2 regions of the Streptomyces sp. NPDC046925 genome follow, and region 2 is predicted to be linked to the other one. Evidence: riboswitches for the same ligand, from Rfam matches in the RefSeq annotation. Region 2 holds a riboswitch; the other holds the start of a gene.
The links. Region 2 has a riboswitch for S-adenosylmethionine ahead of ABZ906_RS15255 (aminotransferase class V-fold PLP-dependent enzyme). Riboswitches for the same ligand answer to the same signal wherever they lie in the genome.
Positions count from the first base shown of each region.

Region 1: another riboswitch for S-adenosylmethionine. It lies ahead of thrC (threonine synthase); the one in region 2 lies ahead of ABZ906_RS15255 (aminotransferase class V-fold PLP-dependent enzyme).

Region 1 covers NZ_JBEYWZ010000007.1:336,363-343,989, forward strand. The annotation lists gene ABZ906_RS28430 (hypothetical protein) at 1-844, shown strand, start outside; gene groL (chaperonin GroEL) at 899-2,524, opposite strand; gene ABZ906_RS28440 (cold-shock protein) at 2,859-3,062, opposite strand; gene ABZ906_RS28445 (MoaD/ThiS family protein) at 3,487-3,762, opposite strand; gene thrC (threonine synthase) at 3,875-5,191, opposite strand; SAM riboswitch class I at 5,209-5,343, opposite strand; gene ABZ906_RS28455 (glucosyl-3-phosphoglycerate synthase) at 5,510-6,454, shown strand; gene ABZ906_RS28460 (hypothetical protein) at 6,538-6,813, shown strand; gene ABZ906_RS28465 (trehalose-6-phosphate synthase) at 6,855-7,627, shown strand, end outside.
Region 2 covers NZ_JBEYWZ010000003.1:440,448-448,074, forward strand. The annotation lists gene ABZ906_RS15235 (ATP-binding protein) at 1-853, shown strand, start outside; gene ABZ906_RS15240 (response regulator transcription factor) at 850-1,512, shown strand; gene ABZ906_RS15245 (SLC13 family permease) at 1,595-3,007, shown strand; gene ABZ906_RS15250 (glycerate kinase) at 3,030-4,247, shown strand; gene ABZ906_RS15255 (aminotransferase class V-fold PLP-dependent enzyme) at 4,199-5,584, opposite strand; SAM riboswitch class IV at 5,752-5,868, opposite strand; gene trpD (anthranilate phosphoribosyltransferase) at 5,943-7,007, opposite strand; gene ABZ906_RS15265 (cytochrome bc complex cytochrome b subunit) at 7,147-7,627, opposite strand, start outside.

The sequences.
Region 1 (7,627 bases), on a different contig from region 2:
GTTCTGCTGCGGCTTCCAGCGCGAAGGCCGCCACTACGTGAACCGTGCCCTCGCCAAGTCCCCCGGTCCCGGCCCCGAGCCGGAACGCTTCTGGGCTCTGTGGACCCTGGGCGTGGTGGCCTTCACGCAGGGCGACCTCGAAACCACCGGTCGGCAGGTGAACCTCTGCAACCCGCTGGCGGACCGGCTCGGCGATCCGGCGGCGGTCGACGCCGCCCGCTACCTCGAAGGGACCTGGCTGACGCTGAGCGGCCGGTCGGCGCAAGCACTCGGCCTTGTCGCACGAGCGGCCGGTTCCCCCGGCTGCGGCGGCGGTTCACCCGCCGTCAAACTCCTCCTGCTCGCCACCGTGACCTTCGCCCATCTCCGTCTGGGCGACTTCGACCGAGCCGCCGCGGCCGCCGGCACCCTGCGCGAGGAGTGCGAGCGGCACGGCGAGCAGTGGATGCGCAGTTTCGCCTTCTACCTGCTGGCCGGAGCCGCTCTCGGCAACGGCGACCCGGCGTCGGCGGTGCGGCACGCCCGCGACGGCCTGGCGATCAAATGGCGGCTCCACGACATCCTCGGTGCCGCCCTGAGCATCGACATTCTGACCTCGGCCATGGACGATCCCGAGCAGACCGCGCGGCTGCTCGGAATCGCCGATGTCCTGTGGCGCTCGGTCGGTGGCGCGCAGCTGGGAAATCTGGACCTCGTGGCCGCCCGCCGGGCCTGCGAGCGCCGGGTCCGCGACGCCATCGGCGACCTGGCGTACGACGCCGCCTTCCGCAAGGGTCTGGAGGCCGACATCAACGAGGGCATCGCCTATGCCCTGGCAACGCCCGAGGGCGGCACCCCTTCGTGAGAAGGAGTGCCGCCCTCGGTTCGCGTGAAGCGATGAACCGCTGATCCGGGAGGATCAGAAGTCCATGTCACCGCCCGGCATGCCGCCGCCGGCCGGGGCAGCGCCCGCCTTCTCCGGCTTGTCGGCGATGACGGCCTCGGTGGTGAGGAACAGCGCGGCGATGGACGCGGCGTTCTGCAGGGCAGAGCGCGTGACCTTCGCGGGGTCGAGGATGCCCTCGGCGATCATGTCGACGTACTCACCGGTCGCGGCGTTCAGGCCGTGGCCGACGGTGAGGTTGCGGACCTTCTCGACGACGACGCCGCCCTCAAGGCCGCCGTTGACGGCGATCTGCTTGAGCGGGGCCTCCAGGGCGAGCTTCACGGCGTTGGCGCCGGTCGCCTCGTCACCCTCGAGCTCCAGCTTCTCGAAGACGGCGGCGGCCTGCAGCAGCGCCACGCCACCACCGGCGACGATGCCCTCTTCGACGGCCGCCTTCGCGTTGCGAACGGCGTCCTCGATGCGGTGCTTGCGCTCCTTGAGCTCGACCTCGGTCGCGGCACCGGCCTTGATGACCGCAACACCGCCGGCAAGCTTCGCCAGGCGCTCCTGCAGCTTCTCGCGGTCGTAGTCGCTGTCCGAGTTCTCGATCTCGGCGCGGATCTGGTTGACGCGACCCTGGACCTGGTCGCTCTCACCGGAGCCGTCGACGATCGTGGTCTCGTCCTTGGTGATGACGACCTTGCGGGCGCGGCCGAGCAGGTCGAGACCGGCGTTCTCCAGCTTGAGGCCGACCTCCTCGGAGATGACGGTGCCACCGGTGAGGATGGCGATGTCGCCGAGCATGGCCTTGCGGCGGTCACCGAAGCCGGGCGCCTTGACGGCGACGGACTTGAAGGTGCCACGGATCTTGTTGACGACCAGGGTCGACAGGGCCTCGCCCTCGACGTCCTCGGCGATGATCAGCAGCGGCTTGCCGGACTGCATGACCTTCTCGAGGAGCGGAAGGAGGTCCTTCACGTTCGAGATCTTCGAGTTGACGATCAGGATGTACGGGTCGTCGAGCGACGCCTCCATACGCTCCATGTCGGTGGCGAAGTACGCCGAGATGTAGCCCTTGTCGAAGCGCATGCCCTCGGTGAGCTCAAGCTCAAGACCGAAGGTCTGCGACTCCTCGACGGTGATGACGCCTTCCTTGCCGACCTTGTCCATGGCCTCGGCGATGAGCTCGCCGATCTGGGTGTCGGCGGCGGAGATGGAGGCGGTCGAAGCGATCTGCTCCTTGGTCTCCACGTCCTTGGCCTGCTCGAGCAGGGCGCCCGAGACGGCCTCGACGGCCTTCTCGATGCCACGCTTGAGGGCCATCGGGTTGGCACCGGCGGCTACGTTGCGCAGGCCCTCGCGGACCAGCGCCTGCGCCAGGACGGTCGCGGTCGTCGTGCCGTCACCGGCGACGTCGTCCGTCTTCTTCGCGACCTCCTTGACCAGCTCGGCGCCGATCTTCTCGTACGGGTCCTCGAGCTCGATCTCCTTGGCGATGGAAACACCATCGTTGGTGATCGTGGGGGCACCCCACTTCTTCTCGAGGACGACGTTGCGACCCTTGGGGCCCAGGGTCACCTTGACGGCGTCGGCGAGCTGGTTCATGCCGCGCTCGAGGCCGCGCCGTGCCTCCTCGTCGAACGCGATGATCTTGGCCATGTGAAGTGGTCCTCCCGGACAGGGGTGGCATGCTCCGGATCGCATCGGTGCCCGCGACGGACGGCCTGCAAGCCTTGTGGTTCCTTGCCCCACCCGGCGTGCGGGCCTCACCGACCCGATCCAAGTTCTGTCACTCTCACTCGGAGAGTGCTAAGCCCAATGATTAGCACTCGACCCCTACGAGTGCAAGCGCCTCTGGTGGATCCCGGACGTACGAGGGGGGCGCGTCCAGGGCGCGGTGCGGGGCGCACGGCCGGACGCACGAGGGGCCCGTACCCCTGTCGGGATACGGGCCCCTCGTCACTCGCTAAGTCGCTGGCCGATCGCGCCGAGATCAGACGGCGAGCTTGACCATGTCCGCCTGCGGACCCTTCTGGCCCTGCGAGATCTCGAACTCAACTCGCTGACCTTCTTCAAGGGTGCGGTAGCCGTCCATCTGGATCGCGCTGTAGTGGACGAATACATCCGCACCACCGTCGACCGCGATGAAGCCGTACCCCTTCTCCGCGTTGAACCACTTGACGGTGCCCTGAGCCATGCCTAACTCCCCTATTACTGGCCCTTGCACGGACCCGCACTTCGCGGACCCGGGTCAGACCTCACCCCCCCAATGGGTTGTGGAGGCGTGCGCCGGAACGCGTCGACCGCGGCTGAATGTATCTGTCCAACTGCCCTCTGCAACAGGTCAATCAGACGAGAATTCTGGGCACGCCTGATCGGAAATATGCGGAGGATTTACCGGAGTTCAGGGCAAGTCGGGCCGGACAAATGCCGCGAGAGGGGCAAATGGGCAGTGCACATTGGCTACTTCTGGTCGGCCTCGGGGCGACTTCGTATATGCGCTCGGCACAAACGGGGAAGCTTGCTTCCCAACTGTACCGCGCTCAACCACATGGAATTGCCCCCTCCACTTCTCTCGCGGAGGGGGCAAAGCCGATTACGCAGGGTATTTCTTTAAAGAATCAACCACCGGCGACGGCGGGAATGATCGAGATACCCGCGCCGTCCGGCGTGGCGGTCTCCAGACCCTGCTCGAAGCGGACGTCGTCGTCGTTCACGTAGACGTTCACGAAGCGCCGCAGCTTGCCCTGGTCGTCCAGGACGCGAGCGGCGATACCGGCGTGGTTCTTCTCCAGGTCGGCGATGACCTCGGAGAGGTTCGCCCCCTCGGCGGCGACCTCGGACTGACCGCCGGTGTAGGTGCGGAGAATGGTGGGGATACGAACGTTCACGCTCATGGGGATCACCTCGGTAGTTCGGGGGCGTGGGGCGCCCCGTCAGGGGCGCGGGGAACTGCGCGACCAGCCACGACGGTCCGCAGCCGGAAACAAGGCTCAGGCCCTACGGCGGTTAACCGGCAAGACCCGCGGCGCGAAACGCGTCAAGGTTGGGCTTGATCGTCGCGGTCGCCTGAGAGGTCTCGGCGACAGCGTCAAGCGTCTTGAGCCCGTCACCGGTGTTCAGGACCACCGTGGTGAGCGTGGGGTCGATGAGACCGGCGTCGATCAGCTTCTTGGTGACGCCCACCGTCACACCCCCGGCGGTCTCCGCGAAGATCCCCTCACTCCGAGCGAGCAGCTCGATCGCGTCGACGACCTGCTCGTCGTTCACGTCCTCCACCGCACCGCCCGTACGGCGCGCGATGTCCAGGACGTACGGCCCGTCGGCGGGGTTGCCGATGGCGAGGGACTTGGCGATGGTGTCCGGCTTCTGCGGGCGCACGACGTCGTGCCCGGCCTTGAAGGCGGTGGACACCGGCGAGCAGCCCTCGGCCTGGGCGCCGAAGATCTTGTAGGGCTTGTCCTCGACGAGCCCCAGCTTGATGAGCTCCTTGAGACCCTTGTCGATCTTCGTGAGCTGAGAGCCCGACGCGATCGGGATGACCAGCTGGTCGGGAAGGACCCACCCCAGCTGCTCGCAGATCTCGTACGCGAGGGTCTTGGAGCCCTCTCCGTAGTACGGCCGCAGGTTCACGTTCACGAAGCCCCAGCCCTCGCCCAGCGGGTCGCCGATGAGCTCGGAGCAGAAGCGGTTCACGTCGTCGTAGTTGCCCTCGATGCCGACGAGCTCGCCGCCGTACACCGCGGCCATGACGACCTTGCCCTGCTCCAGGTCGTGCGGGATGAACACGCAGGAGCGGAAGCCGGCGCGGGCCGCGGCGGCGCCGACGGCGCCCGCGAGGTTGCCGGTGGAGGAGCAGGAGAGCGTGGTGAAGCCGAAGGCGCGGGCCGCCTCGATGGCCTGCGCCACGACGCGGTCCTTGAAGGAGTGCGTCGGGTTGCCCGAGTCGTCCTTGACGAACAGCTTGCCCTGCTCGACGCCGAGCTCGCGGGCGAGGTTGTCGGCCTTGACGAGCTTGGTCCAACCAGGGTTGAGGTTGGGCTTCTCGGCGACGTCCGCCGGGACGGGCAGGAGAGGGGCGTAGCGCCAGATGTTGTCCGGGCCGGACTCGATCTGCTTGCGGAGCGCCTCGGGGTCACCGGTCGGCAGGTCGTACGCGACTTCGAGCGGGCCGAAACAGGCCTGGCAGGCGAAGATCGGGCCGAGGGCGTAGAGCTCACCGCACTCGCGGCAGGAGAGGCCGGACGCGGGGCCGAGGTCCACAGAACCCGTGGACGTCGTGGTGGAGGTGGTGGTGTCGTTCGTTGCGACAGTCTGCGCAGCCATGGAGGCGAGGCCCTTTCTCCTCATCTTCCTCGCGACGCATCTCGCCGCGAGACGGAATTGGCACCTTCCCCACCGAGACCTCGCGTGCGCGGTCGGCGGGATGGTTGCCGGGGCTTCAACGGGCCGTATCCCTCTGCCCCTCTGGATGAGCGGTATGGCGCCGGGCTTCAGGGGCCCGGGGCATTTGTCGCGCGATGACCCCGGCATGCGATGGTCATCGGCGTTGTTCAAGACTGTAACCGACGGCCTGGACCCTTGAGATAGTCGTCCGAACCGCGAGATGGATCACATGTAGGTCACACACAGGAGGAGCCACCCGTGCTGGAAGAGGCCGAGCGCTGGCTGACCAGGCGTTCCTGGTCCGTCGCAGACCGCCCGCTCAGCGCGCTCGTCGCCGCCAAACGGGCGTCGGGAGCCTCGGTGAGTGTCGTCCTGCCCGCGCTCGACGAGGAGGAGACGGTCGGCGAGATCGTCGCCGAGATCCGCCGCGAGCTGATCGAGAAGACCCCCCTCGTCGACGAACTCGTGGTCGTGGATTCCGGCTCCCGCGACCGTACGGCCGAGGTCGCCGGGGCGGCGGGCGCGCGGGTCGTGCACCGGGACGAGATCCTGCCGCGCATCCCGGCCGTGCCCGGCAAGGGCGAGGTCCTGTGGCGCTCGCTCCTGGTGACCGGCGGCGACATCGTCGCGTTCGTCGACGCGGACCTGCGGGAGTTCTCGGCGGACTTCGTGACGGGGATCGTGGGCCCGCTCCTGACCGAGCCCGACGTGGACTTCGTGAAGGCGATGTACGACCGCCCGCTGGCCGGGACCGACGACCAGGGCGGCCGGGTCACCGAGCTGATGGCGCGCCCGCTGCTCAACATGCACTGGCCCCAACTCGCCGGATTCGTGCAGCCGCTGGGCGGGGAGTACGCGGCGCGCAGATCCCTCCTGGAGCGGCTGCCGTTCCCCGTCGGATACGGCGTGGAGCTCGGGCTGCTCGTCGACGCGCTGCACACCGTGGGCCTGGACGCGCTCGCGCAGGTCGACGTCGGGGTGCGCAAGCACCGCCACCAGGACGGGCAGGCGCTCGGCCGGATGGCCGCGGCGATCTACCGGACGGCACAGCTGCGCCTGGCGCGCGGCCATCTCGTACGCCCCGAGCTCATACAGTTCGAACGGGGCGAGCAGGGGTTCGAACCGCGGACCCATTCGGTCGACACGGAGGAGCGTCCGCCGATGTCCGGGGTCGCGGAGTACACGGCCCGCCGCGTGGCGTAACCGCTCTTCGCCGGGCATTTTGTCTACATTCCCCACTTATGCGGCAAAGACATGCAAGGGGAAGCGCGCGACGTATCGGTGGCATGACCGTGGCCACGGTCGGCCTCATGGCGGGACTACTGCTCGGCGGAGCGGCCGTGCCCGCGCTCGCGACAGCGGCGACCACGACAGCCGGGACCGCGGCATCCGCGGAGGTGCGTCACGGCGCGACACTGCGAGCGGACGAGCAGCAGACCGTGCGGGGAGAGCTGGCCAAGGCCGGCAGCGACTCGGACACGATGCTGTACGCGGGCCTCGCGATCTCCCTGTGCGTCCTGGGCGCGCTCGCGGTGGCGGCGGCACGGAGCAGACGGAACTAGCCGTACGTTTGAGCCCTTCCCGGAAGGGCTAGGTTGCGCACATGGTCTCCGAGCACGCCGCAGCGCAGGTCCTCGTCGCGTCCAACCGCGGCCCCGTCTCGTACGCCCTGGAGGAGAACGGGGAGCTGACGGCCAAGCGGGGCGGCGGCGGACTCGTCTCCGGGCTCAGCGCGATCGGCGACTCCGAGGCCGCCCTGTGGGTGTGCGCGGCCCTGGGCGACGGCGACCGCGAGGCCGTGCGGCGCGGGGTCGGCGAGCCCGGCGTACGGATGCTCGACATCGATGAGCGGGTGCACGCCGACGCGTACAACGGAATCGCGAACTCGGTCCTCTGGTTCGTCCACCACATGCTGTACCAGACGCCGCTCGAACCGGCCTTCGGCCCGGAGTTCCGTGCGCAGTGGGCGTCGTACGAGACCTACAACCGGGCCTTCGCGGAGGCGCTCGCCGAGAGCGCGGCCGGGGGCGCTGCGGTCCTCGTCCAGGACTACCACCTGGCCCTGGTGCCGGGGATGCTGCGCGAACTCCGCCCCGACCTGCGCATCGGCCACTTCTCGCACACCCCGTGGGCGCCGGTCGACTACTTCCGGATGCTGCCGGACGACGTCTCCGAACAGCTGCTGCGCGGCATCCTGGGCGCCGACCGGGCCGCGTTCCTGACGGGGCGGTGGGCGGACGCGTTCAGCGACTGCTGCGTCGCGATCCTGGGCGGTACGTCGGGGACGCGGATCGGGGTGCACGGGCTCGGGGCCGACGCGGATTTCCTGCGGGAGCGGTCGCGGCGGGATGACGTGGAGGAGCGGCTCGTCGCGCT
Region 2 (7,627 bases):
CGGCTGGGCCGTCGCCGGGCGCATCCTCAAGCCCGTACGCCTGGTGCGTACGACCGCGGCGCAGCTCACCGAACAGGATCTGACCCAGCGCATCCCGGTCCAGGGAAGGGATGACATCGCGGCGCTCGCCGAGACGTTCAACGGCATGCTCGACCGCCTGGAGCGGGCGTTCGCCGCGCAGCGCGAGTTCGTCGACGACGCGGGGCACGAACTGCGCACCCCCATCACCATCGTCCGCGGCCATCTGGAGCTGATGGGCGACGATCCGCGCGAGCGCGAGGAGACGGTCCGGATCGTGACGGAGGAGCTCGACCGGATGAGCCGGATCGTCGAGGACCTGCTCCTCCTCGCCAAGGCCGAGCGCCCCGACTTCGTCACCCCGGAACCGGTGCAGCTCGCCGAGCTGACCGCGGACGTCTTCGTCAAGGCACGGGCGCTCGGCGACCGCGACTGGCGGCTGGCCGAGGTGGCCGACGGGGAGAGGGCCCTCGACCCGCAGCGCATCACCCAGGCGATGGTGCAGCTCGCCCAGAACGCCGTCCAGCACACGGTGCCCGGCGGGCGCATCGACATCGGCTCGCGCAGCTCGGCGGGCCGCGTCGAGTTGTACGTCGCCGACAGCGGGCCCGGCGTCCAGGCACAGGACGCCGCGGTGATCTTCGAGCGGTTCAGGCGCGGCACCGCACGCCGGGGCTCCCGGGCCACCGGCGCCGGGCTCGGCCTGGCCATCGTGCGCGCGATCGCCGAAGGACACGGGGGGCGAGTCGAGCTGCGGCCCACGGAAGGCGGCGGCGCCACCTTCGTACTCGTACTGCGAGAAGTACTGCGAGAACAGGAACCAGGACTGCCATGAACCGCATTCTCATCGTCGAGGACGAGGAGCGCATCGCCTCCTTCGTCGAGAAGGGCCTGCGCGCCAACGGCTTCACCACCACCGCGGTCGGTGACGGCGACGCGGCCTACGACTACGCCCTGACCGGCGGATTCGACCTGGTCGTCCTGGACATCGGGCTGCCGGGCAAGGACGGCTTCACGGTCCTGCGGCAGCTGCGCGAGGCCCGGGTGAGCACTCCGGTCATCGTCCTCACGGCGCGCGACTCGGTCCGGGACACGGTGGCGGGGCTGGAAGGCGGCGCGGACGACTGGATGACCAAGCCGTTCCGCTTCGAGGAACTGCTCGCGCGGGTGCGCCTGCGGCTGCGTACGGCGGCGGGGGCGCCCGAGGTGACGGTCCTTCGCAGCGGGGAGCTGACGCTGGATCTGCGCACGCGCAGGGCGCGTTCGGGCGAGCGGACCGTGGACCTGACGGCACGTGAGTTCGTGCTGCTCGAACTGTTCCTGCGCCATCCGGGTCAGGTGCTCTCGCGGGAGCAGATCCTCTCGCACGTGTGGGGGTACGACTTCGACCCCGGGTCCAACATCGTGGACGTGTACGTACGGGCGCTGCGCAAGAAGCTGGGCGCCGAGCGGGTGGAGACGGTGCGCGGGATGGGGTACCGGCTGCCGGGGTGAGGGCCAGTGTCCGGAGCCGTGGGTGAAATTCCCTTCATCAGAGCCTCATTGAGGCCTCACGGCCGGGCCCGAGGCTCGTCGTGTGACCCTGAATCTCCGCCAAGCGGCCACCCTGTGCGTCGCGCTCAGCCTGTGCGCGCTGCTCCTGGTGCCCGGCAACTTCCCCGGCCTGAGCGGCGACGCGCGGCTCACCCTTGGCGTGTTCGCGCTGGCGACCTGCGCGTGGATCGGTACGCCGATCGACGACACGTACATCGCGCTCGGCGCCGGGCTCGCGCTCACCGCGACCGGAGTGATCAGCAGCGACACGCTCTTCGGCACCCTCGGCGACGAGACGGTCTGGCTGCTGATCTGCGCCTTCGTGCTCGCGGCCGCGGTCGCCCGCAGCGGTCTAGCGGGCCGGGCTGCGGCCTTCCTCGTCAGCGGGGCCCGCACCGTACGGCAGTTGACGCACCTGACCACGGCCGCGCTGGTCGTGACGGCGTTCGCGGTGCCCGCCACGTCGGGCCGCGCCGCGCTCGCGCTGCCCGTCTTCCTCGCGCTCGCCAAGGTCCTCGCCGACCGGAAGCGACTGGTGGTGATGCTCGCACTGCTGTTCCCGACGGTGATCCTGCTCTCCGCGGTCGCCACCCTGATCGGCGCGGGCGCCCACCTGATCACGGTGTCCGTGCTGTGGGAGGCCACCGGCGACCGGATCGGCTTCACGCAGTGGATGCTGCTCGGCCTGCCGCTCGCCGTCGCCTCCTCCCACCTGGCGGCCGAGGCCGTCCTCCTGACGACCACACGGCGGGCGGACCGCAAGGGCCCCGTCCGCATCACCGTCGAGCAAATCCAGGAACACAGCGAGCAGCCGGTCTCCGGGGCCTGGGAGCCCGCTGAGACCCGCTGTGCCCTCCTCCTCGCCACGGTCGTCGCGCTCTGGTGCAGCGGGCCGCTCCACCAAGTGCCGCCCGCGGTCGTCGCGTTGATCGGCGCGGTCGTCGCCTCCTCCCCCGCCCTGGGGACCGTACGTCTGAAGGACGCGCTCAAGACCGTGCCGTGGGCGCTGCTGCTCTTCATGGCGGCGACGATGGCGATGGGCGTCGCCCTGGCCGACTCGGGAGCGGCGAAGTGGCTGGTGGGCGGGGTCCCCCTCGATGTGCCGCCCTGGCTCTTCCTGACCGTCGTCGTGGCGGTCAGCACGGCCGCGCACCTGGTCCTGCAGTCCCGCTCGGCCCGCTCGTCCGTCCTGGTCCCGCTGGTCGTCGCGGCGGCGGTCGGCGCGGGCGTCAACCCGGTCGCCGCCGCGCTCGCCTCCACGGCCGCCGCCGGCTTCTGCCACACCCTGCCCGCGTCCGCGAAGCCCGTCACGCTCTTCGCCGACATCCCCGGCACCCCCACTTACACCCCGCGTGACCTGCTGCGCCTCTCCGCGGTCCTGGCACCCCTGACCGCGGCCCTCGTCCTGCTCTTCGCCGTCACGCTCTGGCCGCTGCTCGGCGTGCCCGTCCGCTGATCCCGTTCGCACTGGAGACCCCATGCTGACCCGTTTCGCCATCGCCCCCAGCGGCTTCAAGGAGTCCCTGTCCGCGCCGTCCGCGGCCGAGTCGATCGCCGAAGGAGTACGCCGTGTCGTCCCGCACGCCGAGACCGATCTGATCCCCCTGGTGGACGGCGGCGAAGGCACCGCCCGCGCCCTGGCAGCCACCGGCGGAGGGCGCCTGGTCGCGCTGCCCGCCACCGGTCCCGTGGGCCAGCGGATCGGCACGCACTTCGCGCTCCTGCCGGACGGCACGGCGGTCGTCGAGATGGCCGCGGTCGCCGGGCTCTCGCTGGTCCCGCGCGATCTGCGCGACCCCGGTGCCACCACGACGTACGGCGTCGGCGAGCTGATCGGCGCCGCGCTGGACGCGGGCGCCCGCCGCATCCTGGTGGGCTGCGGCGACTCCGGCACGTCGGACGGCGGCGCGGGGGCACTCCAGGCGCTGGGCGCCCGGCTCCTGGACGCGGACGGCTGGGAACTCCCGCGCGGCGGCCGGGAGCTGACCCGCCTGAGCCGCATCGACGGCTCGGGGCTCGACCCCCGTCTGAAGGACACCGAGATCCGCGTCGCCTGCAACCCCTTCAACGTCCTGACCGGCGAGCGCGGCGTGGCCCGCGTCTTCGGCCCGCAGAAGGGCGCCACTCCCGCGCAGGTCGAACAGCTCGCGGCGGCACTCGACCGCTGGGCGCACGTCCTGACCCGCGACCTGCACGCCACGACGGACCTCGCCCTCGGCCCCGGAACAGGCGCCTCCGGAGGCCTGGGAGCCGGTCTCGCGGCCCTCGGCGCCCGGCTCCTGCCCCGCTTCGACGTCCTGCTCGACCATCTGGACCTGGACGCGAGGCTGGCCCGCGCCGACCTGGTCATCACCGCCGAGGGGGCCCTCGACCACCAGACGCCGCGCGGCAAGGTCCCCGCCGAAGTCGCCCGGCGCGCCAAGCGGTTCGGCCGTCCCGTCCTGGTCCTCGCGGGCACGATCGGCCAGGGCGCCCACCACGTACGGGCGGTGGGCGTGGACGCCTACAGCTCGATCCTGCCCGCGCCGGTCTCGCTGACCGAGGCGCTGGGGCGGGGCGGCGAGTTCCTCACCGACGCGACCGAGCGTGCCCTGCGGATGATCGTGCTGGGGTCACGCCTGAAAGGACGGGAGGGCAGGACGAAGGCTCAGGCGGCGTTGGTGTCCGGCACGCAGCGCCCGTCCTCGGTGCGGTAGTTCCAGCGCGCGCCGTCCGCCACCAGCTCCTTGACGGCGCGCACGAAGCGCTCCACGTGCTCGTCGGGGGTGCCCGCGCCGAAGCTGACCCGGATCGCGTTCAGGGACTTCTCGCCGGGCGCGGCCTCGGGGGCACCGCACTCGCCCTGGGTCTGCGGGTCGCTGCCGAGCAGGGTGCGCACCAGCGGGTGGGCGCAGAACAGGCCGTCGCGGACGCCGATGCCGTACTCGGCGGAGAGCGCGGCGGCGAAGTGCGAGCTGTTCCAGCCGTCGACGACGAAGGAGATGACGCCGACGCGCGGGGCGTCGTCGCCGAAGAGCGAGAGTACCTTCACCGCGGGCACCTCGGCGAGGCCGTCCTGCACCTTGGCGATGAGGTGGCGCTCGCGGGCGACGAGCTCGTCGAAGCCGGCCTCGGTCAGCGCCTTGCACGCGGAGGCGATCGAGTACACGCCGATGACGTTCGGCGAACCGGCCTCGTGCCGCGCGGCGGTGTCGTGCCACTCGACGTCCACGCCGCCGCCTGCTTCCTTGGGGCGCCGCGCGACCTTGCGCGAGGCGCCGCCGCCCGCGAGGTAGGGCTCGGCCGCCTGGAGCCAGTCGGAGCGGCCCGCGAGGACGCCGGAGCCGAAGGGCGCGTACAGCTTGTGGCCGGAGAAGGCGACCCAGTCGACGTCGAGCTCGCTGATGGAGACGGGGTGGTGCGGCGCGAGCTGCGCGGCGTCCAGGACGATGCGGGCGCCGTGCGCGTGGGCGGCGGTGGCCAGCTCCCTGACCGGCCACAGCTCACCGGTGACGTTCGACGCGCCGGTGACGCAGACCAGGGCGGGCCCGTAGGGGTCGCGGTCGGCGAGGGCGCGCTCCAGGGTCTCGACGGCCTGCTCGGCGGTGCGCGGCGCGTTCAGGTACGTCACGCGGGCGTCGCGCCAGGGCAGGAGCGAGGCGTGGTGCTCGGTCTCGAAGACGAAGACCTGGCAGTCGGCGGGCAGGGCGGCGGCCAGCAGGTTGAGCGAGTCGGTGGTCGAACGCGTGAAGACGACCTGGTCGTTCTCGCGGCAGCCGAGGAACTCGGCGACGGTGACCCGGCTGTTCTCGAAGAGGTCGGTGGAGAGCTGCGAGAGGTACCCGGCACCGCGGTGCACGCTTCCGTAGTACGGCGCGTACGCGGCCACGTCGTCCCACACGCGCTGCAGTGCCGGGGCGCTCGCCGCGTAGTCGAGCGCCGCGTAGGTCACCTCGCCGCCGGTCACGAGCGGCACGGTGACGTCACGGCCGAGGACGGGCAGCGGGGCGGCACAGACGGTCTGATCGGCGGCGACAGCGGTGGTGGCAGACATGGCGAACTCCCGTGGGAAGGCAGGCGAGTTCACTGCAGGGACGCACAGAGGGCGCTGCAGTGACGAAGAGAAAAAGGGGGTGCGGAAGAGGGGCCGGAAAGCCCTATCGCATTCGCTTGCTCACGAGACTGCTCCCTTGAGGACCAGGACCCCAGGGTGTTCGCAGGGGTCCGCGCTTGCCATACGCCTTGCTGCGTACGGCCTGGTCTTCACCCGGGGCACCCCGCCACGGACGGAGGGTTGCCGGACAGCGAGCCGGGGCTTAATCGCTGTCACTCATGACCTGTGCAGCATCTTGCCACACGATCTTCCCGGTGCACACCGCAGTCCGGCATCCGGACTGCGGTGTGCGCCACACTCACCTGTTGCTGGCCGCCACCCACCGCTCGAGGGCCTGCTTGGCGGCCCCGGAGTCGATCGACTCGGCCGCCTTCGCGATACCGGCGCCGATCTGCTCCACGAGGGTGCCCTCGCCCGGCGTGCGGGCCACCAGGGCCGCCGCCGTGTTGAGCAGCACGGCGTCCCGCACGGGACCGCTCTCGCCGTCCAGGAGCCGCAGCGCCACCTCGGCGTTGTACGAGGCGTCGGCGCCCCGCAGGGCCTCCACGGGGACGAGGTCGATGCCGACGTCCCGCGGGTCGAAGGCCTCCTCGCGCACGGCGCCGTCCCGTACGACCCAGACCCGCGAGGTCGACGTGGTCGTCAGCTCGTCGAGCCCGTCGTCGCCGCGGAAGACGAGGGAGGAGTGCCCGCGCTCGGCGAAGACCCCGGCCACGATCGGCGCCATCCGCGCGTCGGCGACACCGACCGCCTGGGCCCGCACCCTGGCCGGGTTGGTGAGCGGCCCCAGGGCGTTGAAGACGGTCCTGATGCCCAGCTGGCTGCGTGCCGCGCCGGCGTGCCGCAGCGCCGGGTGGAACTTCACGGCGAAGCAGAAGGTGATCCCGGCTTCGTCGGCCACCTCGACGACCCGCTTCAGGGGCAGCTCCAGATTGACCCCGAGCTTCTCCAGGACGTCGGAGGCGCCCGACGCGCTGGAGGCGGCGCGGTTGCCGTGCTTGACGACCTTCGCGCCCGCGCCGGCGGCCACGATCGCGGACATCGTGGAGATGTTGACGGTCTTGGCGCCGTCGCCGCCGGTGCCGACGATGTCGACGGTCTGCCCCGGCACCTCGATGACGTTGGCGTGCTCGTACATCGTCTGGACGAGGCCGGAGATCTCCTCCACGGTCTCGCCCTTGGCCCGCAGCGCGACCATGAAGCCCGCGATCTGCGCGTCGGTCGCCTCGCCCCGCATGATGCGGTCCATCGCCCAGGCCGTGTCGGCGGCGCTCTGGTCGCGCCCTTCGAGCAGCCCGTTCAGTACACCGGGCCAGGAACGGGCCGCCGCGGTGTTGCCTCCTGCGGGGGTCACAGCGCTCATCTGCCGCTCCTGGGTTCGTTCAGCCATAGGACAGGAACACCTTATCCAGCCCGCAGGACGGCAAAGAGCCCCGTCCATGCACTGGATGCATGGGACGGGGCTCTCGCCGTGGCGACCTTGTGGTCAGAGTGTCATTCGATCAGTGGTGGCCGTGGCCGCTCGTGATCTCCTTGTACTCCTCGGTGGTGGGCTTGGGGATCTGGTTGTCCTCCCCGTAGTAGCCCTTGGAGAGCTTGGCCCTCAGCTTCTGCGAGCCCGACACCTTGCGCTCGACGCCGTTCTCGTCGACCGCGGGGCCGATCTCGACCGGCGCGTACTGCTCGTGCGCGGTGAGCGTGTGCAGCTGCTCCTGATTGAGCGGCTCGTGGACCTCGATGAACTCACCGTGCGGCAGCCGCTTGATGATGCCCGACTCGCGGCCGTGCAGGACCTTGTCCTTGTCGCGCCGCTGCAGACCCAGGCAGATCCGCTTGGTGATGATGAACGCGAGGACCGGCGCCACGAAGAACGCGATGCGCACGAACCAGGTGATCGAGTTGATCGACAGGTGGAAGTGCGTGGCCCAGAGGTCGTTGCCGCCACCGATGAGCAGCACCATGTACCAGGTGATCCACGCGACG